3 regions of the Azohydromonas lata genome follow, and region 1 is predicted to be linked to each of the others. Evidence: predicted binding sites of a transcription regulator. Region 1 holds the regulator's gene; each other region holds the start of a gene.
What was found. The regulator FNR, encoded in region 1, switches genes on or off when oxygen is low (the NO sensors DNR and NnrR bind a similar motif). The targets are predictions, from matches to a motif close to TTGATNNNNATCAA.

Region 2: SM757_RS29085 (3-hydroxybenzoate 6-monooxygenase) is a predicted target of FNR. The motif match lies at 6,552-6,565, and genes of this name have one in related genera.
Region 3: SM757_RS07205 (hemerythrin domain-containing protein) is a predicted target of FNR. The motif match lies at 5,855-5,868, and genes of this name have one in related genera.

Annotation. Positions count from the first base shown of each region.
Region 1 covers NZ_JAXOJX010000056.1:30,906-40,577, reverse strand. Annotated here, with positions in the region: gene icd (NADP-dependent isocitrate dehydrogenase) at 1-178, opposite strand, end outside; gene SM757_RS26020 (sulfite exporter TauE/SafE family protein) at 367-1,074, opposite strand; gene hemN (oxygen-independent coproporphyrinogen III oxidase) at 1,144-2,553, opposite strand; gene fnr (fumarate/nitrate reduction transcriptional regulator Fnr) at 2,730-3,467, shown strand; gene SM757_RS26005 (hypothetical protein) at 3,549-3,827, opposite strand; gene SM757_RS26000 (hypothetical protein) at 3,895-4,182, opposite strand; gene ccoP (cytochrome-c oxidase, cbb3-type subunit III) at 4,432-5,355, opposite strand; gene SM757_RS25990 (cbb3-type cytochrome oxidase subunit 3) at 5,355-5,546, opposite strand; gene ccoO (cytochrome-c oxidase, cbb3-type subunit II) at 5,569-6,186, opposite strand; gene ccoN (cytochrome-c oxidase, cbb3-type subunit I) at 6,208-7,650, opposite strand; gene ccoS (cbb3-type cytochrome oxidase assembly protein CcoS) at 7,665-7,874, opposite strand; gene SM757_RS25970 (heavy metal translocating P-type ATPase) at 7,881-9,672, opposite strand, start outside.
Region 2 covers NZ_JAXOJX010000076.1:18,028-27,699, forward strand. Annotated here, with positions in the region: gene SM757_RS29050 (PAS domain-containing sensor histidine kinase) at 1-1,563, opposite strand, end outside; gene SM757_RS29055 (phosphate/phosphite/phosphonate ABC transporter substrate-binding protein) at 1,586-2,434, opposite strand; gene SM757_RS29060 (response regulator transcription factor) at 2,458-2,835, opposite strand; gene SM757_RS29065 (response regulator) at 2,864-3,865, opposite strand; gene SM757_RS29070 (hypothetical protein) at 4,097-4,522, opposite strand; gene SM757_RS29075 (Bug family tripartite tricarboxylate transporter substrate binding protein) at 4,831-5,829, opposite strand; gene SM757_RS29080 (MarR family winged helix-turn-helix transcriptional regulator) at 5,974-6,462, shown strand; gene SM757_RS29085 (3-hydroxybenzoate 6-monooxygenase) at 6,625-7,827, shown strand; gene SM757_RS29090 (cupin domain-containing protein) at 7,892-8,929, shown strand; gene SM757_RS29095 (fumarylacetoacetate hydrolase family protein) at 8,981-9,672, shown strand, end outside.
Region 3 covers NZ_JAXOJX010000008.1:25,393-35,064, forward strand. Annotated here, with positions in the region: gene SM757_RS07185 (hypothetical protein) at 1-460, shown strand, start outside; gene SM757_RS07190 (S8 family serine peptidase) at 527-2,398, opposite strand; gene gap (type I glyceraldehyde-3-phosphate dehydrogenase) at 2,592-3,590, opposite strand; gene tkt (transketolase) at 3,665-5,716, opposite strand; gene SM757_RS07205 (hemerythrin domain-containing protein) at 5,930-6,508, shown strand; gene SM757_RS07210 (nucleotidyltransferase family protein) at 7,085-7,795, shown strand; gene SM757_RS07215 (FAD-dependent monooxygenase) at 7,792-9,030, shown strand; gene SM757_RS07220 (hypothetical protein) at 9,107-9,672, opposite strand, start outside.

The sequences.
Region 1 (9,672 bases):
CGCCGTAGGCCTTCTGCACCGCGGCGTCCACCACTTTCAGCATCACGGGGGTGATGTCCAGCCCGGTGCCGTCACCCTCGATGTAAGGAACGATGGGGTTGTTCGGGACGTTGAGCGAGAAGTCCGCGTTCACGGTGATCTTCTGGCCGCCCTCGGGCACCTTGATGTGCTGGTACATGAAAACTCGCTCCTGTGTGGGGGTTATGGAAGCAGACCGCCATTCTATTCACGGCGGTTTCAAGTCCTGTGTCTTACATAAGACCAGGCGACACAGCCAACTTAGTCACAAAGCATCGCAGTGCAGCTTGACGCGAACTTGACGCCCTTCCTAGGGACTGTCCCCAGGTGACGACGCCCCCCGGCGCGTCAGCTCACGCACCAGGCGGCGATACGCATCCACAGCCCGTGGCCCAGCGCCCAAGCGGATGCGCACGCCAGCCCCAAACCGGCCAGGCGCACCGCCCAACCACCTGAGGCCAGCCAGCGCGAGCCCGGTGCGCCCAGGCGCCACCACAGCGCCGGCCCAAGCCACAGGCCCAGCGAGGAGCCCACTGCGAAGGCCGCCATGATGGACGCCCCGGAAGCCGCATGCTGTCCAAGCGCAGCCACCACCAGCGCCGACTGCAGCAGCCCACAGGGCCAAGCCACCCAGGCCGTGCCGGCCAGGCCGGCCTTGACCGGACCCAGCATGGGCTGCCAGCCGCCGGAGGACGTGCCGCCCTGCCCGGCTGCCACCGCGGGCGCCAGCCGCGTGCCGCGGCCCAAGTTCTCCAGCCACTGCGGTTGCCGCCCCTTGATCAGCAGCCACAGGCCCAGGCCCAGTGCGGCCACGTGCACCAGCGTCCACAGCGGACGCAGCGCCGGCGTGAGCTGTGAAAACCGTGCCAGCAGCGTGACGCTACCCGCCGCCACCGCACCCGCGGCCGCGTAGCCCAGCAAACGGCCCAGGTGAAAACCCAGCAGCGCCTGCTGCGGCCGCGCACCACCACAGCGGCCGGCCAGCGCGGTACAGGCCGCGCCGCACATGGCCACGCAGTGGGGCGATCCGGCCAGGCCCATCAACAGGGCGCTCAAGACGAGGGCTGCATCCATGACCGGAGAAAAAAACAGGCGCGGGTACTGCGGGGAGCTCGAAGCGAAGCCTTAAATGATCCGGGAAAAGCGCTCGCGCGTCTTATCGGCACGCAAATGCCGGTCGAACACCATGGCCACGCCGCGGACGAAGTACCAGCCGCGCGGCGTCACCTGGATGGCGTCGGACTCCAGCTCTGCCAGGCCCATCTCCACCAGCGGCTTGAGCGACTCCAGCTCCGCGGCGAAGTACTCGCGCATGTTCACCAGGTGCGCCAGCTCGATGGACTCGAACTCCACGCGGCCCTGGCACATCAGCGCCATGATGACCGCCCGGCGCACGAGGTCATCGCGCGTGAGCGCCAGGCCACGGACGATGGGGAAATGCCCCTGGCGCACGGCGTCGTAATACTCCGGCAGCGTCTTGGCGTTCTGGCTGTACGTGGCGCCCATGCGGCCAATAGAGGACACGCCCAGGCCTATGAGGTCACAGTCCGGCTGCGTGCTGTAGCCCTGGAAGTTGCGGTGCAGCCGTCCCTGGCGCTTGGCCGCAGCCAGGGTGTCGCCGGGCAGCGCGAAGTGGTCCATGCCGATGTAGGTGTAGCCAAAACCCAGGAAGCCCTGGATGGCGCCACCGAGCATCTGCACGCGGTCGCCCGGCGGCGGCAGTTGCTCGGGGTCTATGCGGCGCTGCGGCTTGAAGCGCTGGGGCAGGTGCGCGTAGGCATACAGCGCGATGCGGTCCGGCCGCAGCTCGCCCACCAGCTCCACCGTGCGGGCGAAGGACGCGGGCGTTTGCTTGGGCAGTCCGTAGATCAGGTCCACGTTCAGCGACTCGAAGCCCAGTGCGCGGGCGCTGACCACCAGCTCGTGCACGCTCTCGAAAGACTGCACCCGGTGCACGGCCTTCTGCACCTCGGGATCGAAGTCCTGCACGCCGAAGCTCAGGCGGTTGAAGCCCATGCGGGCCAGGTTCTGCAGCCGCTCGGTGGTGACCGTGCGCGGATCCACCTCGATGGAGATCTCCGCACCCGGCGCAATGCGGAAGGCCGAACGCATGGCCGCCATCAGGCGCTCGATCTCGGCGTCGGACAGGAAGGTCGGCGAGCCGCCGCCGAAATGCAGCTGCGACACCGACTGGCCCTTGCCCAGCACCGCCACGTGCAGGCCGATCTCGGCTTCCAGAGCCTGGATGTACTCCTCGGCCCGCTCGTGATGCTTGGTAATGACCTTGTTGCAGGCGCAGTAGTAGCAGACCGACTCGCAGAACGGGATATGGACGTAAAGGGACAGCGGGGGCGTGCCGCCCACCGTGGCGCCTTGTGCGCGTTGCTCCAGGGCCTGTGCGTACTCCACCGGTCCAAACGCCTCGACGAAGCGGTCCGCGGTTGGATAGGAGGTGTAGCGAGGCCCCGGCACGTCCAGTCGCTGGAGCAAGCTTTCGGTCAGGATGGGCCCGGGGGCGGATGTATCGCGTAGCATGGCGACACTTTGCCAAACCCGGGACACAAGAGCTTGATGTGCCTCAAGTCGGCAAGTTGAGGCGCCGCCAAGAATGGCGCCAGTGATTGAGGCATATCATGTTGAAGACCGCTGACTCTCCTGAAGAAACCTGCGCCCAGGCGGCCGGATGTGCCGCCACGGCATCGCGATGCAACATGAACAGCACTCTGCCGCCCATTCGCTCTGAACCTTTCAAGGTCGCCTGCTCCAGTTGCAACCTGCGTGAGCTGTGCCTGCCGGTGGGCCTGTCGCGCACGGACCTGGAGCAGCTGGACACCATGGTGGCCACGCGGCGCTCGGTGGTGCGCGGTGACACGCTGTTCCGCGCCGGCGACGTCTTCCAGTCGCTCTACGCGGTGCGCACGGGCTTCTTCAAAACCTGCGTCTCGGCTGAGGATGGCCGCGATCAGGTCACGGGCTTCCAAATGGCCGGCGAGTTGCTGGGCCTGGATGGCATCGGCAGCGACCGCCACACGGTGGACGCCGTGGCGCTGGAAGATTCCCAGGTCTGCGTCATCCACTACGGCCAGCTCGAAGAGCTCTCGCGCGAGTTCTCTGACCTGCAGCGCCAGCTTCACAAGATCATGAGCCGTGAAATAGTTCGCGATCATGGCGTCATGCTGCTGTTGGGCAGCATGCGCGCCGAAGAGCGCCTGGCGGCCTTTCTGCTGAACCTCACGCAGCGCCTTCAGGCACGCGGTTTCTCAGCCTCCTCGCTCATCCTGCGCATGACGCGCGAGGAAATCGGCAGCTACCTGGGCCTGAAGCTGGAAACGGTGAGCCGCACCTTCTCCAAGTTCCAGGAAGAAGGCCTGCTCGAAGTGAAGCAGCGCCAGATTCGCATCGTGAACCAGGACGGCCTGCAAAAGCTGGTCAACGGCGCCGCCTGCTGACGGCCCGCCCTACGGCTTCAAATAAAAATGGCGCCCGCGGGCGCCATTTTTGTTGCCGTCTTCGGCCGTGGAAACGGTCTTTCAGTGGCCATGGACGCCGTGCATGTGGCCGGCGTCGATCGCGTTGGGCGGGGTACCCAGCCAGTGGCCCAGGGCGCCGGCCGCGGCGATCACGGCCCAGAACAGGAAGAAGGCCAGCGAGTACACGCCGGTAGGCGTGAGCTCGGCCGGTATGGCACCGGCACCGAGCAGGTCGTGCGGATCCACCAGCGCGAACACCAGCATCTCCAGCACCGCGGCCATCAGGAACGAAGGCCAGGCCACCAGCATCACCGCTTGGGCACGAGGGGTTGTCGTCATGTCGATCACCTCCTGGCGGCCATTCTTGCGCGCGGCCGCCCTGCCCCGTCCTAGCGTTGACCCGGAGCTAGCGTTGAGCCGAAGAGGCTCCGACTGCGGCGGCTTCGGCAGCTGCCTTGTTGCGCGCCTCTATGGCGGGGCGCATGTCGCCTGAGGAATCTTCCGCGGGCTGCTGCGACTGCGGCGCCGCGCCGGAGCCTATGACCACGTCCGCTCCACGGATGGCGATGACGGCGGTGACGAGGGCCGCCACCACCACGGCCAACGGGCCACCCACCACCAGCCACATCATGCGCACGCGCCACCACGGCACGCGCTGGCCATTGCCGGCCTGTTTGTCGGTCTTGCGGTCCATCAGGGAATACTGCCTCGGTTCACGGGCACCGCGCCGGCCGGAGGGCCGACACGGCACGACGAACGTGGAAATGAAAACAGAGGGAGCACGGCGCGGGCCCGAGCCGTCAAGCCGCCCCAGGCCCATGCCGCCGCCCCCAAAAGACATCGCGCGCCAGAGCCGAAACCGGCTTGGCGCGCGCTTTTTCCTTTGGTTTGGCGGGGTGGCCGCTTATGCGGACATGAGCCCCCCGCCAAACACCGCTGGCGATTACTGCGCCGGCGTGGCGGCGCCGCCCTTGTTGGACAGGCTCCACACATAGGCAGCCAGCACGTGGATCTGCTCGGGGTTCAGGCGCGAAGCATGGGCCGGCATGACGTTGGTCTTGCCGTTGTTGACCATGTTCATGATCGCCTGCTCGCCCCAGCCGTGCAGCCAGACCTTGTCGGTCAGGTTGGGAGCGCCCATGGCCTGGTTGCCCTTGCCGTCGGCGCCGTGGCAGGCCGCGCACACGGTGGTGAACTTCTCCTTGCCCAGTTGGGCGTAGACCGCGTTATGCGGGCTGCCGGAGAGGCTCAGCACGTAGTTGGCAACGTTGCGCACGTTCTCGCCACCGCCGATGGCTTCGGCCATCGGGGGCATCATGCCCTGGCGGCCACCGGTGATGGTCTGCTTGATGGTGTCGTGCGAGCCGCCATACAGCCAGTCGGTGTCGGTCAGGTTGGGGAAGCCCTTGCCGCCGCGGGCATCCGAGCCGTGGCAACCGGCGCAGGTGTTGACGAACAGGCGCTCGCCGATGCCCATGGCCGCCGGGTCCTGAGCAAGCTGCTCGGCCGTCATGGTCACGTACTTGGCGTAGACCGGCGCCATGGCGGCGCGGGCCTTCTCCTGCTCGGCCTCGTACTGGCCACGGCTGGACCAGTTGAAGGCGCCCTGGCTGGAACCCAGGCCCGGATACAGGGCCAGGTACACCGCGGCGAAGATCACCGTGATGATGAACAGCCACAGCCACCAGCGCGGCAGCGGGTTGTTCAGTTCGCGCAGGTCCTCGTCCCAGATATGGCCGGTCGTGTTGTCGGCAGCCATGGGCTTGGTTTTGCTGGCCACCATCAGGACGAACAGGCAGAACGCCAGGCCGCCCACCACAATGGCGATCACGTACCAGGACCAGCCACTGTTGAAGAAATCACTCATTACTTACTCCCTTGGAAGCGGGCCGCGGCCGCAGCGACGGGCTCGTCATCCTCATCAATGAAGGGCAGTTGTGCCGCCGCGTCATGTTGGGAAAGCTGACGCTTGCTCCAGGTCCACAGCGCGAGGCCGATGAACAGCACGAAGCTGAACAAGGTCACGACGCTGCGCAGGACGTTGATGTCGAAGTCCATCGCTTTGGCTCCGGGGTCTGGTTTACTTCAGCGCGGTGCCCAGCACCTGGAGGTAGGACACGACCGCATCGAGCTCGGTCTTGCCCTTGACCTCGTCGGCCGCCTTGGCGATCTCGTCGTCGCTGTAGGGCACGCCCACCTTGCGAAGCGCCGACATCTTGGGTGCCAGGTCCGCCGGGTTGAGCGCGGCCTTTTCCAGCCACGGGTAAGCCGGCATGTTGGACTCCGGCACCACGTCACGCGGGTTGTTCAGGTGAATGCGGTGCCAGTCGTCGCTGTACTTGCCGCCCACGCGGTGCAGGTCAGGACCGGTGCGCTTGGAGCCCCACTGGAAGGGATGGTCGTAAACGAACTCGCCGGCCGTGGAGTAGTGGCCGTAGCGCAGCGTCTCGGCGCGGAAGGGACGCACCATCTGCGAGTGGCAGTTGTAGCAGCCTTCGCGGATGTAGACGTCCCGGCCTGCGAGCTGCAGCGCCGTGTACGGCTTGAGGTTTTCCACCGGCTTGGTCGTGCTGTGCTGGAAGAACAGCGGAACGATCTCAACCAGGCCGCCGAAGGCGACCGTGATCAGGATCAGCACGATCATCAGGAAGTTGCTGGTCTCAATCTTCTCGTGACCAGTCGGATTTGCGTGTGCCATGTCGGTCTTTCCTCAATCCAATCAGGCGTGGGCAGCCGCAACCATGGGCACCGGCGTCTCGACGACCTTGCCGCTGCGCACGGTCATGATCGTGTTCCACAGCATGATCACCATGCCGCTCAGGTACAGCAGGCCGCCGACCATACGGATGATGTAGAACGGGTACGTGGCCTTCACGCTTTCGACGAAGCTGTAGACCAGCGTGCCGTCGGGGTTCACGGCGCGCCACATCAGGCCCTGCATCACGCCGGCAATCCACATGGCGGCGATGTAGAGCACGATGCCGATGGTGGCCACCCAGAAGTGCAGCTCGATGGCGCGGGTGCTGTACATCGTCTTGCGGCCGAACATGCGCGGGATCAGGAAGTACAGCGAGCCGATCGAGATCATGCCCACCCAGCCCAGGGCGCCGGAGTGCACGTGGCCCACGGTCCAGTCGGTGAAGTGCGACAGGGCGTTGACGGTCTTGATGGACATCATCGGACCTTCGAAGGTCGACATGCCGTAGAACGACAGCGCAACGATCAGGAACTTCAGGATCGCGTCGTCGCGCAGCTTATGCCAGGCGCCCGACAGGGTCATGATGCCGTTGATCATGCCGCCCCAGCTCGGAGCCAGCAGCACCAGCGAGAAGATCATGCCCACGCTCTGCGTCCAGTCCGGCAGAGCCGTGTAGTGCAGGTGGTGGGGGCCCGCCCACATGTACGTGAAGATCAGGGCCCAGAAGTGCACGATCGACAGGCGATACGAGTACACCGGGCGCTCGGCCTGCTTGGGGATGTAGTAATACATCATGCCCAGGAAGCCCGCGGTCAGGAAGAAGCCCACCGCGTTATGGCCGTACCACCACTGCACCATGGCGTCCTGAACACCGGCGTAGGCCGAGTAGCTCTTGAACAGGCTCACGGGGATGGCGGCGCTGTTGACGATGTGCAGCAGGGCCACGGCGATGATGAAGGCGCCGAAGAACCAGTTGGCCACGTAGATGTGGCGCACCTTGCGGGTGCCGACCGTGCCGAAGAACACGATCGCGTAGGAAACCCAGGTGACGGCGATCAGGATGTCGATGGGCCACTCCAGCTCGGCGTATTCCTTGCCGGAGGTGTAGCCCAGGGGCAGCGTCACGGCCGCCGCGACGATGATCAGTTGCCAGGCCCAGAACGTGAACATGGCCAGGCCAGGCGCGAACAGGCGCGTCTGGCAGGTACGCTGCACCACGTGGTAGGACGTGGCAAACAGCGCGCAGCCGCCGAAGGCGAAGATGACCGCATTGGTGTGCAGCGGACGCAAACGTCCGTAGCTCAACCAGGGAATGCCGAATGTAAGATCAGGGAAAGCAAGCTGGGTGGCGACGAAAACGCCCACCAACATGCCCACCACACCCCAAAGCACCGCCGCCACTGCGAACATTCGCACGGGGGCGTCGCTGTAAACCGGTCTTCCCGGTTGCGCCGCTTGAGCCATCACTGGCCTCCTTCTTAGTGAGAATCCACCCGGGGCGCATTGTTCGGCGCCGAGCTTTCGCCAAGCTTGATTACCGTCAACGCTTCCCCATCCGTGTTCAGAATGCGCTCGCCTTCTCGTTCGAGATCGTCGAACTGCCCGCCGTGCAGGGCCCAGCCGAAGACGCCGATGATGATCAACACCAGCAGCGCCGACAGCGGAATGAGCAGGTACAGGATTTCCATCGTTCCTCAGCGCGCCAGGCGCAGCGAGTTGCCCACCACGAGCAGTGAGCTCGCTGCCATGCCCAGGCCGGCAGCCCACGGCGGGAGCCAGCCGGCCAGCGCCAGCGGAATGCAGGCCAGGTTGTAGAGCGCGGCCCAGGCAATATTTTGCCGCACCACACTCATGGCCTTGGCGGCAATACTGCGCGCATCGGCCAATGCTTGAAGCCTTTGTGAGGGCAGGATGGCATCGGCGTGCGCCCGCGCCACCAGCGCGCCCTCGCCCATCGCGAAAGACACGTCGGCCTGCGCCAGCACCGGCGCGTCGTTGACGCCGTCACCCACCATGGCCACCACTTCGCCACGCGCCTGCGCTTCGCGCACGGCCTGCAGCTTGGCCTCCGGCGTGGCGCCGGCGGCGGCCACGGGCAGGCTCAGGCGCTGAGCCACGCGCTGCACACGCGAGGGCGCGTCGCCCGACAGCAGCGCCGGCTCCATGCCGGCCGCACGCAGCGCGGCCATGGCGGCGGCGGCATCCTCGCGCAGCCGCTCTTCAAAACAGAAGGTCAGCAGCACCTGCCCGCGCGGGCCAAAGGCGGCCTGCAGCGCGTCGCTGCCGTCCTCCACGGGCGCATCAGCCACCCAGGAGGCACGGCCCAAGCGCCACTCCACGCCCTGGGCGTCCAGCGCGCTCAGGCCCTGGCCTGGTTGCTCACGCACCTGCGTCCAGCCGTCTGCAGAGGGCACCATGGCCGCATCCGCCCCGCCCTGCTCCACGGCCTGGACGAGCGCCCGCGACAGCGGGTGCGTGGACCAGCGCGCCATCGCCGCAGCGCGCGGCCGCAGCGCCGCAGCTTCGTGCGCGCTCAACGATTTGGCGTGAACGATTTCACGCAGCGCGAGGCTGTCCTCGGTCAGCGTGCCGGTCTTGTCTATGAAGAGATGGCGCACGCGCGCCAGTGCTTCCAGCGCATCCAGCCGCTGCAGCAGCACGCCGCGGCGGGCCAGGCCGCCGGCGGCGGCCACCATCACCGAGGGCGCCGCCAGCGACAGCGCGCAGGGACAGGTGACGATGAGCACCGACACCGCCACCCACACCGCGCGCGACGGATCGATGAAACTCCACGCCAGCGAGGCGCCCGCGGCCAGCGCGAGCACCACCCACAGGAAAGGCCGCGCCCAACGGTCGGCCGCGCGCGCCAGCGCGGGCCGCTCGGTGAGCGCCTGCTGCATCAAGGCCACGATGTGCTCGTAGCGCGTGTCCGCGCCCACGCGGTGCACGCGCATGCGCACCGGGGCGCCCACGTTGACCGAGCCGCCCACCAGCGCGTCGCCCGCGCCGCGCGGCACAGGGCGCGACTCGCCGCTGAGCAGCGACTCGTCGGCCTGGGTCCGGCCCTCCACCAGTTCGCCGTCGGCCGGAAAGCTCTCGCCCAGCGCCACCTGCACCAGGTCGCCCGGGCGCAGCGCGTACACGCTCACGGTTTCCAGGCTGCCGTCCTCGCGCACGCGGCTGGCGCTTTGCGGCATGCGCGCCAGCGCTTCTTCCAGCGTGGCGGCCACGCGGTGGCGCGCGCGCATTTCCAGGTAGCGCCCGGCCAGCAGGAAGCTCACGAACATGGACAGCGAGTCGAAATAGACCTCGTGGCCGAAGATGCCGCCCGGGTCGAAGGTCGCGCCGCTGCTGGCGATGAAGGTCACCAGCACGCCCAGCGCCACGGGGACGTCCATGCCTATGCGGCGGGTGCGAAGGCTGCGCCAGGCGCCCTTGAGAAACGGCGCGGCCGACCACCACACCAACGGAATGCTCAGCACCCAC
Region 2 (9,672 bases), on a different contig from region 1:
GTGCGTCACGTCGCGCAGGTGCAGCACCTGCGCGATGCTGCCGTTGCCGCTGCGCAGCGTGACTTCCAGCGTGCGCCGGGTGGGCCGCTCCAGGTCCAGCAGCAGGCGGCGGCGCCCGCCGTCCAGGGACTCGGCTTCGGCGCGGCGCAGGGTGTCGAAGTCCGGCACGGCATGCGCGCCGGCCGGGCAGCGCTGCGCCAGCAGCGCCGTGATGCAGGCCTCGTCCTGGCCGAGCACCTGTTCGGCATCCAGGCCCGTGAGCCGGACGAAGGCCGGGCTGACGAAGTTGATGCGGCGGTCGCGGTCGAAGGAGACGAAGCCGTCCGGGCTGAGCGTGAAGATGGCCTTGAGCTGCTCGCCGCGCTCCTGCAGCCGCTGCACGAGCCCGGAGATCATGCGCGAGATGGCCTCTATGTCCTCGCCGCTGGCGTGCTCGCGCACGTGGGGCTGGGTCATGAGCCCTTCGAGCACGCCGCGCAGCGCCGTGAGCGCGGCCTGGCGGGAGCGAAGCTGCTCCTGCAGCCGCAAGTCCAGCGCGTGCTGCTCGGACACGTCGCGGCAGGCCAGCACATGGCCATAGAGCGCGCCGTCCGGCCCGGTGATGGACGACAGCGTGGTGTCCATCACGCGCTGCCCGCCGTCCGCGGCCATCACCTCGCCACGGCGGCCGCGCCAGGGCGCGTAGGACGCCTGGCCCGCAAAGATGCCCGGCAGCAGCTCATGCGCCGCCCGGCCCAGCACGCTGCTCTCGGCCAGCGCCAGCGCCTTGCAGGCCGCCGGGTTGGCCAGGACGACGCACCCCTGCGCATCCAGCGTGAACACGCTGTCGGCAATGGCGTCCAGCGTGACCGCGGCCTGCTCGCGCTGCATCTGCATGTTGGCCGCGGCGCGGTTGATCACCTCGAAGGTGCGCTGCAGCTCGATGGGCGCGTCCTTGGCCAGCCCGGCGCGCGACTTCATGACGCCCAGCCGCATGTCGGCTTCGAAGGACTCGATGTGCTCCAGGTTGCCCAGCCAGCCCTTGAGCGCCATCCTGAACGCCACCAGCCCGCCGCCCAGCGCCAATGCGGCCAGGGCCAGCGCGGCCAGGGCCTCGTACCAAAGCTCGGCGGCGATGTGCTCGGCCGCGAAGCTCACGCGCAGCACGCCGTAGTCGCGGCCGCCCACGACGATGGGCCGGTTCACGTTGTAGAGCGCGGAATCGATGTAGGAGCGCAGCGCCGCGGGCGCACGGGCGTCGAGGGCGTCGCTGCGCACCGCCTTGATGGTGCCGCCCGTGATGTCGATGAAGGTGGCGTGCGCGAAGTCTGAATACAGCAGCACCCGCTCCAGCGTGTGCCGTATGGTGTCGTAGTCGCCGATGACGGCGCTGTCGGCGATGGTGGGCATGATCACGCCCACCAGCGACTCGCCGCGCAACTGCTTGTCTTCGATATCCACCAGGACTTCGTAGCGGAAAAACAGCCACAGGCCACCCGCGACGAACAGCCCAAGCGCGATGGCGTACAGGCCGAACACGCGGCCAGCCAGCGACCGGGGCAACCACCACCGCAGCAGCTTCACCGAGCAGACCTCTTGCCGGCGCTCAGCGCAATTGGGCCGGAGCCGCCCGGTAGAAGTCGCGATACGGCGCGTACTCGCTGCCGTCGGACGGGATGAAGCGCACGACCTCGGTCAAGCCGGCCAGGCGCGAGGACTGCTCAAGAATGGCGCGGCCCTTGGGGTCGGCATGCATGCCCAGGAAAGCCTTGGCCACGGCCTTGGCATCACGGTCGGGCACGCGGTCCGAGTGCATGAGCGCCAGGTCGTGCAGCGGCGGGGAGGACCACAGCACGCGGAACTTCTTGTTCTCGCGCCGCGCGTAGCCCTCCACCAACTGGGAGTTCACGCCGGCCGCCGCGGCCTTGCCGCTGAAGAGCTGGACGAAGGCGCCATCGGTGTTGCCGGCGAACACGACGTTCACATCCACCTTGCGCGCGAGCAGTTGCGCATAGGTGAACTTGTAGGAAACCGTGGCCTCGGGGCCGGGGAAGCACACGTCCTTGCCGGCGAGCTGCGACAAGTCGGTGATGGGCGAGTCCTCCGCCACCACGATCTGTCCATGCACGGGCGGCGTCTGGCGCCGGCCGAAAACCTTCCAGCCCAGCTTTTCCCGCTCGGGACTGAAAAGATGGTTGGTGAAGACGAAGTCGACTTCCTTGGCCAGCACAAAGCTGGTGGTGTCCGCGGAAGTGCGCCCAATCTTGAGCTGGAGCTTGACGCCGCTCTTCTCGGACACGTAGGCCATGACCGGGTTCCAGTACTCGGCCGTCACGTTGATGCCGTACTGGTTGACCGGGGAGAACATGTAGGTTTGCGCCCCCGCGGCGGGGAGGTAGGCCGCGAACGCGCAGGTGAGGAAAGTGCCGGCAAGACGGGAGCGCAAAAAGCCCATGGATCTGTGAAAGGTTCGGTGGTTTACAGGTCGGGCAGCAGCCGCTGCACCGTTTCGATGAGGCGTTGCGGGCTGAAGGGCTTGACCATGTAGGCATCGGCTCCCGCGGCCATGCCTTCCTGGATGTCCGTCGCCTGGGCGCGGGCCGACAGCAGCACGACGCGGGTGCCCTGCAGCACGGGCATGTCGCGCAGCCGCCGGCACACCTGCAAGCCATTGAGCTCGCCGGGCATCATCACGTCCAGCAGCACCAGGTCGGGCTTGACCTCCTCGGCCTTCTCCAGCGCGGCGGTGCCGTTGCTGGCCTCGTGCAGCTCAAGCCGATCTTCGAACTCGTCCAGGGACCAGCGAAGCAGCTTGCGCAGGTCCGCCTGGTCATCAACGATCAGTACTTGTTTCATGGTGGGAGGGGTTACGGCCCTTGATGCGTCAAGCCGCGCGGTCTTCGCTGCGTGCCACGGCTTCCTTCTCCGCCTTGATCTCGAGAATGCGCGGCAGGATGCCCTCGAACAGCTTGACCAGGCGCGGCTCCAGGTGCGTGCCGGCGGCGCAATTCAGCGTGGCGATGGCCGCATCCACGGGCCAAGCCTGCCGGTACGGGCGGTTCATAGTGAGGGCGTCGAAGACGTCGGCCACCGCCACGATGCGCGCGGCCTCCGGGATGGCCGTGCCGGACAGCCGGTCGGGGTAGCCGGAGCCGTCCCACTTCTCGTGGTGATGCAGCGCGACGGCCGCGGCCATCTTGAACACCGGCGCGTCATGGCAGATGAGCATGTCGTGGCCGAGGCGGCAGTGGGTCTTCATGGTTTCCCACTCATCGGCATCCAGCTTCAGCGGTTTGAGCACGATGGAGTCAGGCACTCCCAATTCGCCAATGTCGTGCAGCGCAGCGGCCAGCTCCAGCAGCCTGATCTGCGCGTTGTCCCAACCGGCGGCTTCGGCCAGCGCGGCCGCGTAGGCGGCCATGCGCTGCGGATGCCGGCCCGCGCGGTCGTCACGGAAATGGCTGGCCTTGCCCAGCATCAGCAGCGCCTCGCGGTAGGCCGCCTCCGTGCGGGCATGCTGGTGCAGCGCCACCTGCTTGCGAACGCAAGCCAGCAGCTCGGCCGGCACCATGGGCTTGAACAGGCAGCCGTGGACCTCACGGAACGCTCCGGCCTCGTCGCCCACGCTGTTCCTGGCCGCGACGAACACCACGGGAATCACCGATGTCTCCGGGTCCGCCTTGATCTCGCGGGCTACGGCAAAGCCGTCCATGTCCGGCAAATCCAGATCCAACAACACCAGCGCCGGCTTGTGCTTGCGCACGGCCGCCATGACGCTGCGGCCACTCCAGGCAAATGCAAGACGGTGCTCGGGGCCCAGCACCTGAGCCGTGAAAGCCAGGTCGTCCGGGTTGCTGTCAACGATGAGTATGGTTTGACCAGTCATGCTGATCCTTCAAATCGGAACTCCAGAACTTGCGACCAAATTCCTGGAACAAATGGCTTGCGCTCATCGGTTCCGCCATCTCCATTCAATTCCCTAAAGGGTCTAGCCCGATATATCAATTCTGGAGTGGAAAAAATGAATTTGTATCGCGACGCTGGACCACACTCTCCGTCAGCCGATCGCAGGCTGTGTTAGCGGACTGTTAATTACCGCAACACGCCTTGAAACAGATCAATTCAACAATAGGCCTTCACAAGCCCGTCTGGCCAGCGCGAGGGCCGCGCCCATGTCCTGGCGCACTTTGGGGTCCAGGCGCATGTAGATGGTGCCGTGCACGAAGTTGACGAAGCGCATGAAGTCGCCCGCCAGGGAGGCCGACGCGTCGTCCGCGCCGGTGCCCGCGGCCATGTCGTGCGGTGCAAACTGGTGGCCGGCCAAATTCCTGAACCCCGCGACAAGCTCAGGGTTACCGGCCGCACTGCACAGGCAGGCCAGAAATACAGGATCCAGCAGCGCCGATTGAAGTGCCGCAGGCTCAGAATAAACAACTGCAGTCATAAAGCAGCCAAGCTGCGGCGAAAAATACAGGGCATGCCGACACATACGTTGTGTCAAATTTCCTGCCAGTATATTGACGCCAATTACTTCGGCACTCAAAAACCCAATTTTCAGATTTTCGGCGTCCCCATAATGATGTTGGTTGCCGAAATGTGAACTTGCTGACGTGGCCCGGGCGCGGCAAACGGGCCCCGGCGCCCCGCCAGCGTGCCCCAGGGACGGTCTGGCAAAGGGTTTCCCCCAAGATCTGTGGATAAGCCTGTGAACAAGCGTTTGAGAACGGCGCCAAGCCCCTGTCCCCCCTGGGCATGGGTTAGCGTGCTCAAACAATGGGCAGCAGGCCTGTTGCGCGCACCGTATCGGTGCCTTTCAGGCCGATGCGCGCGGATCGCACCGGCCCACCAGGCTCATTCCAGGCTGATGTTCTTGCGCTGCGCCAGCTCGCCGTAAATCCGCGACTTGGCCGCCGCTTGGCGGCCGATTTCCTCCGGCGACCAATTCAACGTTTCAAAGGCGAAGGTATTGAAGCGGGACTGCACGTCGGCGTCGGCCACGGCCTTGGCCACGTCGGCGTGGATTTTGTCGCGCACGGCGGCGGGCAATCCGCGCGGCGCCACCAGCACGACGAAGGAATTCACGTCCAGCGCCGGGCCGCCGGCCTCGGCCATGGTCGGCACCTCCGGCATTTGCGCCAGGCGCTTGGGCGCGGCCACCGCCAGGTAGCGGATCTTGCCGGCCTTGAAAGCGCCCTGGCTGGACGGGATGGAGCCGAAGCTCCACGACACGTCGCCCGCGCCCACCGACGTGAAGAGCTGCGACACCTCGCGGTAAGGCACGTGCTGCATCTCCGTGCCGGTGCGCATCTGCAACTCCTCGCCGCCCAAGTGGCCCGGGCTGCCCACGCCCCAGGAGCCATAGGTCACCTTGCCCGGCTCGGCCTTGGCGGCGGCCACCACGTCGGCCACGGTCTTCCACTTGGAATCGGCGGCCACGGCCAGCATGAAAGGCGTGCGGAACAGGATGGCCACGGGCTCGAAGGTCTTGAGCGTCTCGAAGCCGCGCGATTTGTAGAGATGCGGCAGGGCGGCCAGGTGCTCGCTGTCCAGTTGCAGCAGCGTGTAGCCGTCGGCCGGCTTGCCCTTGACCGCGTCGATGGCGATGAAGCCGCCGCCGCCCGGCCGGTTTTCCACCAGCACGCGCTGGTTCCAGGCCTTGCCCAGCTTCTCGCCCACGATGCGCAGCACCGCGTCCGGTCCGCTGCCCGGCGCAAAGGCGGTGAAGATGGTCACCGGCTTGGCGGGATACCCGGCGGGCTGGGCCTGCACCGCGCCGCTGCCCAAAACAGCGGCAACGGCGGCCAGCGCTAGAACATGGCGTCGCGTGGACGAGTGGGCAATGGACTGCATGCTGTGTGTCTCCAGAATTCAGAAATGCGGCTGGCGGGAATCCACCCATGCCGTTTTTGTCCGCACGCCTATCATCAGCATGCTTAATTTCAGCATAGGTCAATTCTTGACCTGGATCATTGCGGGTTTACGCCCATCGATGTCATGACCACCGACCTGCCGACCACCTCCCTGCCCTCGCTGGACGACCTGCCCGGCCACTACATCCGCCGCCTGCAGCAGATCGCCGTGGCGCTGTTCATGGACGAGCTCAAGGACTGGAACCTCACCCCCGTGCAGTACGCGGCGCTCAATGCCGCGGCGCGCATGCCCGACATCGAGCAGGGCGCGCTGGCGCGCGCCATCGGCTTCGACACCTCCACCACCGGCGGGGTGGTGGACCGCCTGGAGCGCCAGGGCCTGATCGTGCGCAAGCAGTCGCCGCAGGACCGCCGCGTGCGCCTGCTGGCCACCACGGCTGCCGGCCGTGCGCTGCTGGACGAGGTGCAGCCCGGCGTGGCCCAGGTGCAGGAGCGCATCCTGGCCCCGCTGCCCGCGGAGGAACGGCCGCTGTTCCTGCGCATGCTGCGCACGCTGGTGGAAGCCAACAACGAGCTCAGCCGCGCGCCGCGCGAAATGCCGGACGGACGTTGAGGGCCGTCCAGGCGCTGCGCCGCTGAACGCGGCCAAGCGCCCACGCCGGTCTCGCCGCACCCCGCCAGCCCCTCAGGGTTTGCCCGCATTTGATCTTGGTTAATCAAATCTACACTAATCTTCAGTGTGCTGACTTTCAGCGTTCTTGAGCAGGAGACAAGCATGGGCACGACGAACACGGACCTTCCCATCCTGGTGGCCGGCGGCGGCATCGGCGGGCTGGCGGCGGCGCTGGCGCTGGTGCGCCGCGGCTTCAAGGTGAAGGTGATGGAGCAGGCGCCGGAGATGGGCGAAATCGGCGCGGGCATCCAGTTGGGCCCCAATGCGTTTCACGCCTTCGACGCGCTGGGCATTGGCGAGAAGGCGCGCAGCCGCGCCGTCTACACCGACTACATGGTCATGCACGACGCCCTGGACGAGTACCAGGTCGGCCTCATCCCCACGGGCGAGGCCTTCAGAAAGCGCTTCGGCAACCCCTACGCCGTGATCCACAGGGCGGACGTGCACCTGTCGCTGCTGGAAGGCGCGCAGGCCAGCGGCCGGGTGGAGTGCCTCACCTCCACGCGCATCGAGCACGTGGAGCAGGACGAGGCGGGCGTCACCGCCGTGGACCAGAACGGCGTGCGCCACCGCGGCATCGCGCTCATCGGTGGCGACGGCGTGAAGTCGGTGGTGCGCCAGCAGTTCGTGGGCGATGCGGCGCGCGTCACCGGCCACGTGGTCTACCGCGCCGTCGTGGACAAGAAGGATTTCCCGGCCGACCTGCAGTGGAACGCCGCCAGCATCTGGGTCGGCCCCAACTGCCACCTGGTGCACTACCCGCTGCGCGGCGGCGAGCAATACAACGTGGTCGTCACCTTCCACAGCCGCGAGCAGGAGGAGTGGGGCGTGCGCGAAGGCAGCAAGGAGGAGGTGCAGAGCTACTTCCAGGGCATCTGCCCGAAGGCGCGGCAGCTCATCGACCTGCCCAAGAGCTGGAAGCGCTGGGCCACCGCCGACCGCGAGCCCATAGGCCAGTGGACCTACGGCCGCGTCACGCTGCTGGGCGACGCTGCACACCCCACCACGCAGTACATGGCCCAGGGCGCCTGCATGGCCATGGAAGATGCCGTGACGCTGGGCGAGGCGCTGCGCGTGCACGGCAACGACATCGCCAAGGCTTTCGACTTCTACCAGCGCTCCCGCGTGGCGCGCACGGCGCGCATCGTCCTGTCGTCGCGCGAGATGGGGCGCATCTACCACGCCAAGGGCGTGGAGCGCCTGGTGCGCAACGATCTCTGGCGCGGCCGCACGCCGGAGCGCTTCTACGACGCCATGGAATGGCTGTACGGCTGGAACGTGGACAACTGCCTGGCCCCGCAGTGAGCCGCAACGACACGAGCACCGCGCACGCCACAAGCACCACAAGCCCCACAAGGACGACCCCGCCATGAACGAACTCGGCCGCCTCGAAGACCTGCCCCCGGATTACGTGCAGGCGCTGCGGGCGCAGAACCTGGTGCCGCTGTGGCCCAGCCTGCGCGCCGTGCTGCCCCCGGGCAAGCCCAGGCCCAACACCCGGCCCACGCACTGGCCCTACCAGGCGCTGCGCCCGCTGCTGCTGCAGGCCGGCGAGCTCACGCCCATGGAGAAGGCCGAGCGCCGCGTGCTGGTGCTGGCCAACCCCGGCCACGGGCTGGAGAAGATGCAGGCCAGCGCCGCCATGTACCTCGGCATGCAGTTGCTGCTGCCGGGCGAATGGGCGCCGTCGCACCGCCACACGCCCAACGCGGTGCGCATGGTCGTCGAAGGCGAAGGCGCCTGGACCAACGTGGACGGCGAGAAGTGCCCCATGCAGCGCGGCGACCTGATCCTCACCCCCACCGGCCTGTGGCACGACCACGGCCACGACGGCACCGAGCCCGTGGTGTGGCTGGACGTGCTGGATCTGCCGCTGGTCCATTACATGGAGGCGTCCTACCACGTGGACGGCCCGCGCCAGAGCGTGAAACCCGGCCACGGCGAGCGCGCCTGGCTGCGCGGCGGCGTGGTGCCCATGCCGGTGTTCCAGCGCTCGGCCCAGGCCTACCCCCTGCTGCGCTACCCCTGGACCGAGACGCGCGCTGCGCTGCAGTCCCTGGCCGCCGACCAGCCGGAGCTCCAAGCCGTGCAGGTGGGCTACGTGAATCCCGAGACCGGCGCCGCCGCGCAGAACATCCTGGGCTTCTACGCCCTCATGCTGCGCCCCGGGCAGACGCTGCGGCTGCCCGTGCGCTCGCCGGCCTGCGTGTTCCACCTCATCGAAGGCGCGGCCCAGGCCCGCATCGAAGGCGAAAGCTTCACCCTCGCCGAAGCCGACACCTGCTGCGCCCCGGGCTACAGCGAAGTGAGCCTGGCGAACACCTCGGCCAGCGCGCCGGCCTTCATCTTCATCGCCGACGAGACGCCGCTGCACCAGAAGCTGGGCGTGTTCGAGAACCGGGACTGAGCCGCCTCCCACGCCACCCACCTCGCAAGCTCCCACACACGAAAGACCGCCATGAACGACACCCAAACCGCCCAATACCTCTGGACCCCGCCCGCCACGCCCTCGCTGCCCGTGCGCGGCCAGGGCGAGCGCCTGCCGGTGAACCGCCTGTTCTTCGTCGGCCGCAACTACCACGCGCATGCCGTCGAGATGGGCCGCCCGGTGGACAAGTCGGTGGAGCGCCCCTTCTACTTCACCAAGGCGCCGCAGACGCTGGTGGCGTCCGGCGCCACCACGCCCTACCCCAGCGAAACGAAGAACTACCACTTCGAAATGGAGCTGGTCGTCGCCATCGGCAAGCCGGGCTTCCGCGTGAAGGCGGAAGATGCGCACGACATCATCTACGGCTACGCCTGCGGCCTGGACATGACGCGGCGCGACCTGCAGCTCGTCGCGCGCGACAAGGGCCGCCCCTGGGACCTGGGCAAGGACGTGGAGTTCTCCTCCGTCTGCAGCGAGGTCGTGCCCATGCCGGGCGTGGTGATCGAGCAAGGCGAGATCGCGCTGGCGGTCAACGGCCAGACCCAGCAGCAATCCGACGTCAACAAGCTCATCTGGAACATCCGCGAGCTCATCGCCGACCTCTCCCTCTTCTATCACCTGCAGCCCGGCGACCTGATCTACACGGGCACGCCCGAGGGCGTGGGCGCGGTGGTGCCGGGCGACCGCATCACGGGGCACGTGCAGGGCGTGGGCGAAGTGGC
Region 3 (9,672 bases), on a different contig from region 1:
CCTGGAAGCCGGCCCCTTCGACGCCCAAACCCTGCCCGCGGCCGAAGCCGCGCTGGCCGCGCTGCCCAAGGGCACCTGGCGCCGGCAGACGCTCATGCCCGCGCCGGCCTACCTGGTCTACCTGGGCAAGATGTCGGACCAGCGCGCCGCGCAGCGCCGCCTGGACGAGCTGCGCAAGCAGGGCGTGCGCGCCGAGCTCGCGCGCGACCTGCCGGCGCTGGAGCCGGGCCTGGTGTTCAGCCGCCACGCCCAGGCCTCGCAGGCCGAAGCGGCGCTGGCGGCCCTGCAGGACGCGCGCGGCCCGCGCCAGGCGCGCGTGGTGTCCACCAGCGAAGCCGCGGCCACGCTGCTGCGCGTGGAGCGGCCGACCGACGAGGTGCGCTCCATGATCGCCGGCATGGAGCCCACGCCGGCCCTGCGCGGCGGCTTCCGCGGCTGCCGCAAGCCGGCCAAGAGCTGACCCTTGACGGGCAGGTGATGGCGCGGCGCGCGGCCCTTCCGGGCAGCGCGCCGGCTCAGGCCCGCCTTACTGCGCCGCGCGGCGTCGGCGCCTACACAGCAGCGCCCCCGAGGCCGCCAGCAGGCCCAGCAGCCAGCCCGGCTGCATGGCGCCGGCGCACACGTTGTCGCGCCCGCACGGGCCGGCCGGGGTAGTGGGCACCACGGGGTTGGCGCTGCGGTCCTGGGTATTGGCGGTGTGCGCGTTGGTCAGGTCCGTGCTGTCGATGTTGGCCGCCGCCACCGGCGAAAGCGTGGTGGAAGGCGCTGCGGCGTAGGCCAGGGCGCGGGGCACGTCCAGGATGCCCTTGCCGCAGGTGGCTTCCGTGCAGATGCAGCGCCCGGGGTTGGCGTCGGAGCACTGGGCCATCACCGTGGAAGTCACGTGCGGCCGTGCGCTGGCCTGCAGCCCGGCCACGATCTGATCCGCCGTGAGCGCCCCATTGCGCCCAAGCATCAGGCTGATGGCCGCGGACACCAGCGGCGCGGAGAAGCTGGTGCCGAACACAGAGGCGTAAGTCGCACTGCCCGCCGTCGTGCTGCCGCCGTTGCTGGTCGTCAGCAGCCCGCTGTCGCCCAAGGCACTGCCCCAGTTGCCGGAATCGGTGGGATCGCCGCCCACCGTGGAAATCACCAGCGAGGAGCCGAAATTGGAATAGGTGGCCTTGAAGCCGTCGCGGTTGAGCGCGCCCACACCGATGACGTTGCTGCAGTTGGCCGGGCGCGTGGGCGCGGTGTGCTCGTTGCCAGCGGCGGCCACCACCACGGCACCGACGGCACGCGCCGCGTCTATGGCCTGCTGGTAGAGCCGCCCCTCGTCGGTGCTGGTGCAGTCGGCGGTGCCGCCGAAGCTGATGTTGATGATGCGTGCCCGCGGCAGGCTCTGCGCCGCGAAGCCCGTGAGCTCCAAACCCGCCGACCAGCGGATGCCATCCACGATGTCGGCCACCTCCGCCCCGCACTTGCCCGCCACGCGCACGGGCAGCACCACGGCGTTCCAGTTGGCGCCGGCCACGCCGGCGTTGTTGTTGGTCAGGGCGGCGATCAGCCCGGCGATCTTGGTGCCGTGCCAACTGCTGGTGGCACCGCAATCGGAAGCGAAGAAATTGGGATTGGCGGTGCGGTCGTCGCTGCTGACGAAGTCCCCCGGGTCGGTCGGGTCCGTGTCGCGGCCACCGCCGTCACCCGCTGAGGCCACGGTGCTCACGAAGTCGTAGCCGGTGCCTATGTGGCCCGCGAGGTCGGCGTGTGGCGTGATGCCGGTGTCCAGCACGGCCACAGGCACCGCTGCCGCGGTGGAGCCGTTGAAAGTGCCCCACGCCGTCAGGAAGTCCGGCACGCCGCGGCGCCGGTCGGCCTTGGCGCTGCCGCTGGCGCCATTCACTCCAAACAGCCACCACTGGCCTTCCGTGTTGAACGAATTGGAGGCGTTGGCGAAGTAATAAGGGTCGCTGACCGAGGTGCTTTGCTGCGGGCGCTCCAGCGTGTTGGGCTCGGCCCAAAGCACGTCGCCGCGGGCGGCCAGCCGCTTGGCCAGGCGGCGGGCCTCGTCCAGGGTCATCATGCGTTCGAAGCGCAGCACCTGCGAGGCACTGCCCGTGTCCGCAATGCGCGGCGCCGAAGGCACGTCTATGGTCGCGCGGTCCAGCGACGCGGCCTGCAGCACGTGCTGCAGCCGCTCGCGGTGCGCCTGCCCTCGGGCGCTGTGGCCGTCAGCGGCCTGGGCCTGCTCACGCGCCACCTGCGCGTGCGTAGGCGCGTCACGCAATTGCACGATCAGCCCGTTGGCCAACTGCGGCCTAAACACCGGCGCAAGGGCAGCAGCCGGCAATTCCGCCCACGCCGTGCCGCCGAAGCCCAGCAACGCCAGCGCCGTCGCGGTCATCGCCGCGTTGTTCATCACTTTCCTCATGGTGGTCCTGAAGTCAGTCGCAGCGGGTCACTATAGGGCCGCCAACAACGGCTTCGCGACAGCGCGCAACAGCGCAACAGCACTGATGGCCTGACGCCTTGGGGCCGCGCCCAAAAAAGAAAAAGCCGCCCCGGGGGCGGCTTCGTCACGTCGTGAAGACGCGGGCAGCGGGTGGGCAGCCTCAGGCGGCCACGACGCGCACCATGTCCAGCACCTTGTTGGAGTAGCCCCACTCGTTGTCGTACCAGGCCACGACCTTCACGAAGGTCTTGTCCAGGGCGATGCCGGCTTCGGCGTCGAACACGGAGGTGCAGGGCTCGCCGCGGAAGTCCGTGGCCACGACCTTGTCCTCGGTGTAGCCCAGCACGCCCTTGAGCGCGCCCTGGCTCTGGGCCTTCATCTCGGCGCAGATCTCGGCGTAGGAGGCTTCGGCGTTGAGCTCCACCGTCAGGTCCACCACCGACACGTCGGAGGTGGGCACGCGGAAGGACATGCCGGTGAGCTTCTTGTTCAGCTCAGGGATGACCACGCCCACGGCCTTGGCGGCACCCGTGGAGGACGGAATGATGTTTTCCAGGATGCCGCGGCCACCGCGCCAGTCCTTGTTGGACGGGCCGTCCACGGTCTTTTGCGTGGCGGTGGCGGCGTGCACGGTGGTCATCAGGCCGCGCTTGATGCCCCACTTGTCGTTCAGGACCTTGGCCACGGGCGCCAGGCAGTTCGTGGTGCACGAGGCGTTGGAGATGATGGCCTGGCCGGCGTAGGTCTTGTCGTTGACGCCGTAGACGAACATGGGCGTGTCGTCCTTGGACGGCGCGGACATGATCACCTTCTTGGCGCCGGCCTTCAGGTGCTTCTCGGCGGTTTCCTTGGTCAGGAACAGGCCGGTGGACTCGACGACGATGTCGGCGCCGATCTCGTCCCACTTGAGCTCTTCGGGGTTCTTGACAGCGGTCAGGCGGATCGTCTTGCCGTTGACGATGAGGTTGCTGCCCTCCACCGCCACGTCGCCCTTGAAGCGGCCGTGCACGCTGTCGTACTTCAGCATGTAGGCCAGGTAGTCGGGTTCGAGCAGGTCGTTGATGCCGACCACCTCGATGTCGTTGAAGTTCTGCACCGCGGCACGGAACACCATGCGGCCGATGCGGCCGAAACCATTGATACCGATCTTGATGGTCATCTCGAAAGTCTCCTGCTGAAAAAAACCAACCGCCCGGCGCCGCCGCCCGCGGGCGGCGCAGGCCAACTAAACGATTACTTCTTGCCGAGCACGGCGCGCACGGTGGCGGCCACGTTCTCGGCGGTGAAGCCGAAGTGCTTGAACAGCACGCCCGCCGGCGCGCTCTCGCCGTAGGTGTCGATGCCCACCACGGCGGCGCAGCCGTACTTCCACCAGAAGTCGGTCACGCCCGCCTCCACGGCGATGCGCGGCAGGCCTTCGGGCAGCACGGACGTCTTGTAGGCGCGGCTCTGGCGGTCGAACGTGGTGGTGCTGGGCACCGAGACCACGCGCACGGCAATGCCGGCCACGGCGAGCTGCTGCTGCGCGTTCAGCGCCAGGGCCACTTCGCTGCCCGTGGCCACGATCACGGCCTGCGCCTTCTTCTTCAGGCCCACTTCGCTGGGCTCGGCCAGCACGTAGGCGCCCTTGGCGATCTCGTCCAGGCCGGCCTTGGGCAGGTAGGGCAGGTTCTGGCGGCTCAGCAGCAGCGCGGAGGGGCGCGTCTTGTTGAGCAGCGCGCAGCTCCAGGCCACCGCCGTCTCGGCCGTGTCGGCCGGGCGCCACACGTCCAGGTTCGGGATCAGGCGCAGCGAGGCGGCGTGCTCCACGCTCTGGTGGGTGGGGCCGTCTTCGCCCAGGCCGATGGAGTCGTGCGTGAACACGTGCACCACGCGCGTCTTCATCAGCGCGGCCATGCGGATGGCGTTGCGGCTGTAGTCGCTGAAGGTCAGGAAGGTGCCGCCGTAGGGGATGTAGCCGCCGTGCAGCGCCACGCCGTTCATGATCGCGGCCATGCCGAACTCGCGGACGCCGTAGTTGATGTGGCGGCCGCCGTTGGGTTTTCCATCCTCGTCAAAGCGCAGCGCGGGCGTGCTGCTGGTGTTGGTGAGGTTGGAGCCGGTCAGGTCCGCGGAGCCGCCCAGCAGCTCGGGCAGCGCCTTGGTGAACGCTTCCAGGGCGATCTGGCTGGCCTTGCGGGTGGCGACGGTCTCGGCCTTCTCGTGGGCGGCGATGGCGGCGTCCACGGCGGTCTGCGCGAAGTTGGCGGGCAGCTCGCCGGCCATGCGGCGCTGGAACTCGGCGGCCAGCTCGGGGAAGGCGGCGGCGTAGGCGTCGAAGCGCTGCTGCCACTCGGCTTGGACGGCGGCGCCGCGCTCCTTGGCGTCCCAGGCGGCATAGGCCTCGTCGGGGATGACGAAGGGCTCGTGGCTCCAGCCCAGCTTGGCGCGGGTGAGCGCGATCTCGTCGTGGCCCAGGGCCTCGCCGTGGGCCTTGGCGGTGCCGGCGCGGTTGGGCGAGCCGTGGCCGATGTTGGTCTTGCAGATCACCAGCGTGGGCTGGCCGGTGTGGGCCTTGGCGGCCTGCAGGGCCTCGTCCACGGCGTTGGCGTCGTGGCCGTCCACGGGGCCGATGACGTTCCAGCCGTAGGCCTCGAAGCGCTTGCGGGCATCGTCCACGTACCAGGGCGAGACCTGGCCGTCGATGCTGATGCCGTTGTCGTCGTACAGGGCGGTGAGCTTGTCGAGCTTCCAGGCGCCGGCCAGGGCGCAGGCCTCGTGGCTGATGCCCTCCATCAGGCAGCCGTCACCCAGGAAGGCGTAGGTGCGGTGGTCCACCACCGTGTGGCCTTCGCGGTTGAACTCCGCGGCCAGCAGCTTCTCGGCCAGCGCCATGCCCACCGCGTTGGTGATGCCCTGGCCCAGCGGGCCGGTGGTGGTTTCCACGCCCGGGGTGATGCCGACCTCGGGGTGGCCCGGGGTCTTGCTGTGCATCTGGCGGAAGGCGCGCAGGTCGTCCAAGGACAGCGCGTAGCCCGACAGGTGCAGCAGCGCGTAGATCAGCATGGAGCCGTGGCCGTTGGAGAGGACGAAACGGTCGCGGTCGGCCCACTGCGGGTTGGTGGGGTTGTGGCGCAGGTGGCGGCCCCAGAGTGCCACGGCGATGTCGGCCATGCCCATGGGCGCGCCGGGGTGGCCGGAATTGGCTTGCTGCACGGCATCCATGGCCAGCGCGCGGATGGCGTTGGCCATCAGGGTGCTGGGGTCCTGGGCGGTTTCACGGGGGAGATCGGCGACGAGGTCCATGCGGGTTCAGGCCTGAAAGCAGCAAAAACGCGGATTTTAAGCCGCCCCCAATGCCGCACCTGCCGCAGCCGGATCAAGCCGGTCGGCCAGCCCACGCAAGGCGGCCGACTGTCACGCGGCGGGGCGGGCTCAAGAGCCTTGATCGCCGTCAAAACGCCGCCGCGCCGCGCTGCCACGCTGGCGTGTCGCCACGCACGCCAATGGAAACCTGCCATGCGCCACGCCACGCTCACCATCATCCGCGAAGAACACCAGGCCCTGGCGGCCATGCTGCGCTCGCTGTCCATGCTGCTGACGCAGTCGCGGCGCGAGGGCACGGCGCCCAACTTCGAGCTGCTGCGCTCCATGCTCTTCTACATCGACGAGTTCCCCGAGCGGCTGCACCACACCAAGGAGACGCAACTGCTGTTTCCGCGGCTGCGCGAGCGCTGCCCGGAGCTCGTCCCCGTGCTGGACGCGCTGGACGCCGACCACGAGCAGGGCGAACGCGCCATCCGCCGCCTGGAGCACGCACTGCTGGCCTTCGAGATGATGGGCGAGTCCCGCCGCGCCGAATTCGAAGCCGCGGCCGAGCGCTACATCACGTTCTATCTCTCGCACATGGGCACGGAGGAAAACCTCATCCTGCCCGCCGCCGAAGCGCACCTGCTGCCGGAAGACTGGGCCGAGATGGACGCCGCTTTCGAAAGCAACCGCGACCCGCTCACCGGGCACGAGCCGGACGACCTGTACCGCCCCCTCTTCACCCGCATCCTGAACATGGCGCCCGCGCCGATCGGGCTGGGCGGCTGAGCACCCGCAGCCCTTCTTCTTCGCCCCTCCCCTGCACGCCGGCCCTTGCGTCGGCGTTTTCATTGGCCCTTTTCGCCCTAAAAAGACGGGGTTCGGATGCGCCTGTGCACAAGCCGCCCGCAGGCCACAACTTATCCAAGTACTTGTCCCGAAAGCGTTTTTCGCTTTCCAGCCGGTTTCTCAACCCGGCTGTGAACAAGGCTTGAGCCCCTCACAGCTTCTCCACTGCCCTATCCCCCGCGAAGCCGTTTTCCGGGCTTTTCGGCTTTTGGGATCCCTCCGCTCGTCCTGATTCGCGTGTTTTTCTTTCCCAAAGAAGTTCATTTTTAAAAGTAGTCGTCGTGGTAGGCCCCGCCCTGGCCTGTGGATAACCGGAGTTTGTTCTTTTCCCTCGCGAACTTGCGCGCGGCCGAAGGCTGGGGACCGGCCGCCTGATTGCAAAGGGGCCAACAGAGAACAAACGTCGGCGAAGGGGTGGGGGCTGTGGACAAGCCCAAGTTGTTGTTCAAGCTGATCACAGCCTTGTGCACAGGCGCGTCAAAGAGGCGTGGAAAGGCCCCACCTACACTGCCGCGCATGACCGTGACTGCCCTGATCCTGGCCGCCGGCCGCGGCGAGCGCATGCGCCCGCTGAGCGACCAGACCCCCAAACCGCTGCTGTCCGTGCAGGGACGGCGGCTCATCGAATGGCACCTGTTCAACCTGGCGCGCGCGGGCGTGCGCCGCGTGGTGGTCAACACCGCGTGGCTGGAGGAGCAGTTCGAGCCCGCGCTGGGCGACGGCGCGCGCTACGGCGTGGAGATCCTGTATTCCCACGAGGGCCACGACCACGGCGGCGCGCTGGAAACCGCGGGCGGTATGAAAAAAGCGCTGCCGTTGCTGGGCGAAATCTTCTGGGTGGTCTCCGGCGACGTGTTCACGCCGCAATTTCCCTTTGACGCCGACGCGGTACGCCGCTTCGAAGCCTGCGGTCAGCTCGGCAAGCTCTGGCTGACCGGCAATCCGCTCCACCACCCCGCGGGCGACTTCGGCATCCGCGACGGCCTGGCCGTGCGCGAGGCCGACGAGAAGTTCACCTGGACCAGCCTGGGGCTGTTCCGCCGCAGCTTCGTGGAAGAGCTGATGGCCGACCTGCCTCCCGGCGCCAAGGCGCCGCTGCGCCCCTACCTGGAAGCGGCCATGGCCCGCCGCGCGTTGGGCGCCGAGCGCTGGAGCGGCGCCTGGACCGACGTGGGCACGCCTGAACGGCTGGCCGCCCTGAACGCACAAGACGGACGACAAGCATGAGCAGCAGCACCCCTATCTCCTCCCCGCAGGCCACCTCCGCCGCCGTCGGCGCGCCGCCCCTGCGCATTGCCGTGGTGGGCGCCGGCCCGGTGGGCCTGGCGCTGGGCCTGCTGGCTGCGCGCCATCTGCCGCAGGCGCAGATCACGCTGTTCGACGCTCGCCCCGCCGACAAGGACGTGAGCGGCGACCCCCGCGTGCTGGCCCTCTCGCTGGGCAGCGTGCAGATGCTCCAGCAGTTGCGCGCCTGGGATGCCGCCAGCGCGCAGCCCATCCAGGAGGTGATGGTTTCGCAACAGCCTCCCGGTACGTTGCCCCTGGGTGGCCAGCCGCAGGTGAACATCCGCGCCCGCGATGAAGGCGTGCCCATGCTGGGCGCCGTGTTGTCCTACGGCGCGGTGGTCGCGCCGCTGCAGCGCGCCTGGTTTGAGCAGGCCCAAGGCGAGCCGCAACGCCTGTTCACCCGCTTCGGCACTCCCGTGGCCTCGTTCAAGCCCGTGCCCGGCGGCGTGGAAGTGGACGCCGGCATCGCCGAAACCTACGACCTGGCCGTGGTGGCCGAGGGCGGCGTCTTTGCCGAGCAGGCGCGCAAGACCATCGCGCGCGACTACGGCCAGACGGCCTGGATTGGCACCGTCACCCTGCAAGGCGCCCGCCCCGGTTTGGCCATAGAACGATTTACCCGCCAAGGCCCGGCTGCCTTACTCCCATTACCTATGGGCGCGGACGGCGCGCAGCGCGCCTCGCTGGTGTGGTGCGTGGACAGCAGCGACGACCCGGTGAAGGATTTGACTGACGCCCAGCGCCTGGCGGTTTTGTCCTCGATATTTCCGGCCGAAGCCGGGCGGCTGGTTTCATTGACGCCCATGAAAGCCTTTGCGCTTGGGTTGAATGCCGAGCGGACTTTGGCGCGCGAGCGCACCGTGAGAATCGGCAATGCCGCCCAAACCCTGCACCCGGTGGCGGGCCAGGGTTTGAACCTGGGTTTGCGCGACGCCTATACCCTGGTGCACGCGCTCAAGCGCGCGGATTCCATCGAATCCGCCCTGCGCCGCGTTGAGTTTCAACGCGCCCCGGACCGCTGGAGCACCATCGCCGTCACCGATTTCCTGGCGCGCACGTTTACCTGGCAAGTCCCGGGATTGCCGACGGCGCGGGCGCTGGGCCTGGCTTTATTGCAGGCGGTGCCGCCGTTGAAATCGGCGCTGGCGCGGCAGATGATGTTTGGGAGAAGGTAAAAAAAGGCGCCGACGGCGCCTTTTTTTGTTTGGGTGCTGATTTTGAAATTTAAAAATGCCGTTCTACCGAACGACATTACAACAACTGATTCACCACCGCCCTCCCCAACGCCGGTGCACACTGTTGCGCCGCCACACTGCTCCCCTTCCAATAAAACTCCAGTCCGCCGCTGGTCTGGACGAGTTTGGCAATCCCTAAACCCACCCCGTGTTGTGTCGTCCCGCGGGAATCGTCGTCATGCGCGTCCATGGTTTCATCGGCCACGACCACGAATTGGGTACTGCCGCTGCTGTCCGATGGATCCTGGCTCACCGCCACGACCAGCATCACGTGCCCGCTGTCGCTTTGGTCCTTGGTATTGGCAAATGCCAATAAATCGCCCGGCTGGATTTCGGCCAGGATCACGGGTTGAAAGCCATTGAGGCCCCGGGTGAAACAGGTGAAGTAATTCTTCGCATTGGGGCTTTGGCACAGGCCGTCGCCCGTGCCCGGCGGATCGAAACAGCCGGCTTCGGGTATGGAATTGTCCTGGCCTGCCTGCCAATCGGAAAACACAGTGGCCACGCCTTGGCTGTTCACGTAAGTGAATAAAGATGTGATGAAGCCGCTGCAGTCGGTATGGCAGTCGGCCACCGCGTTGG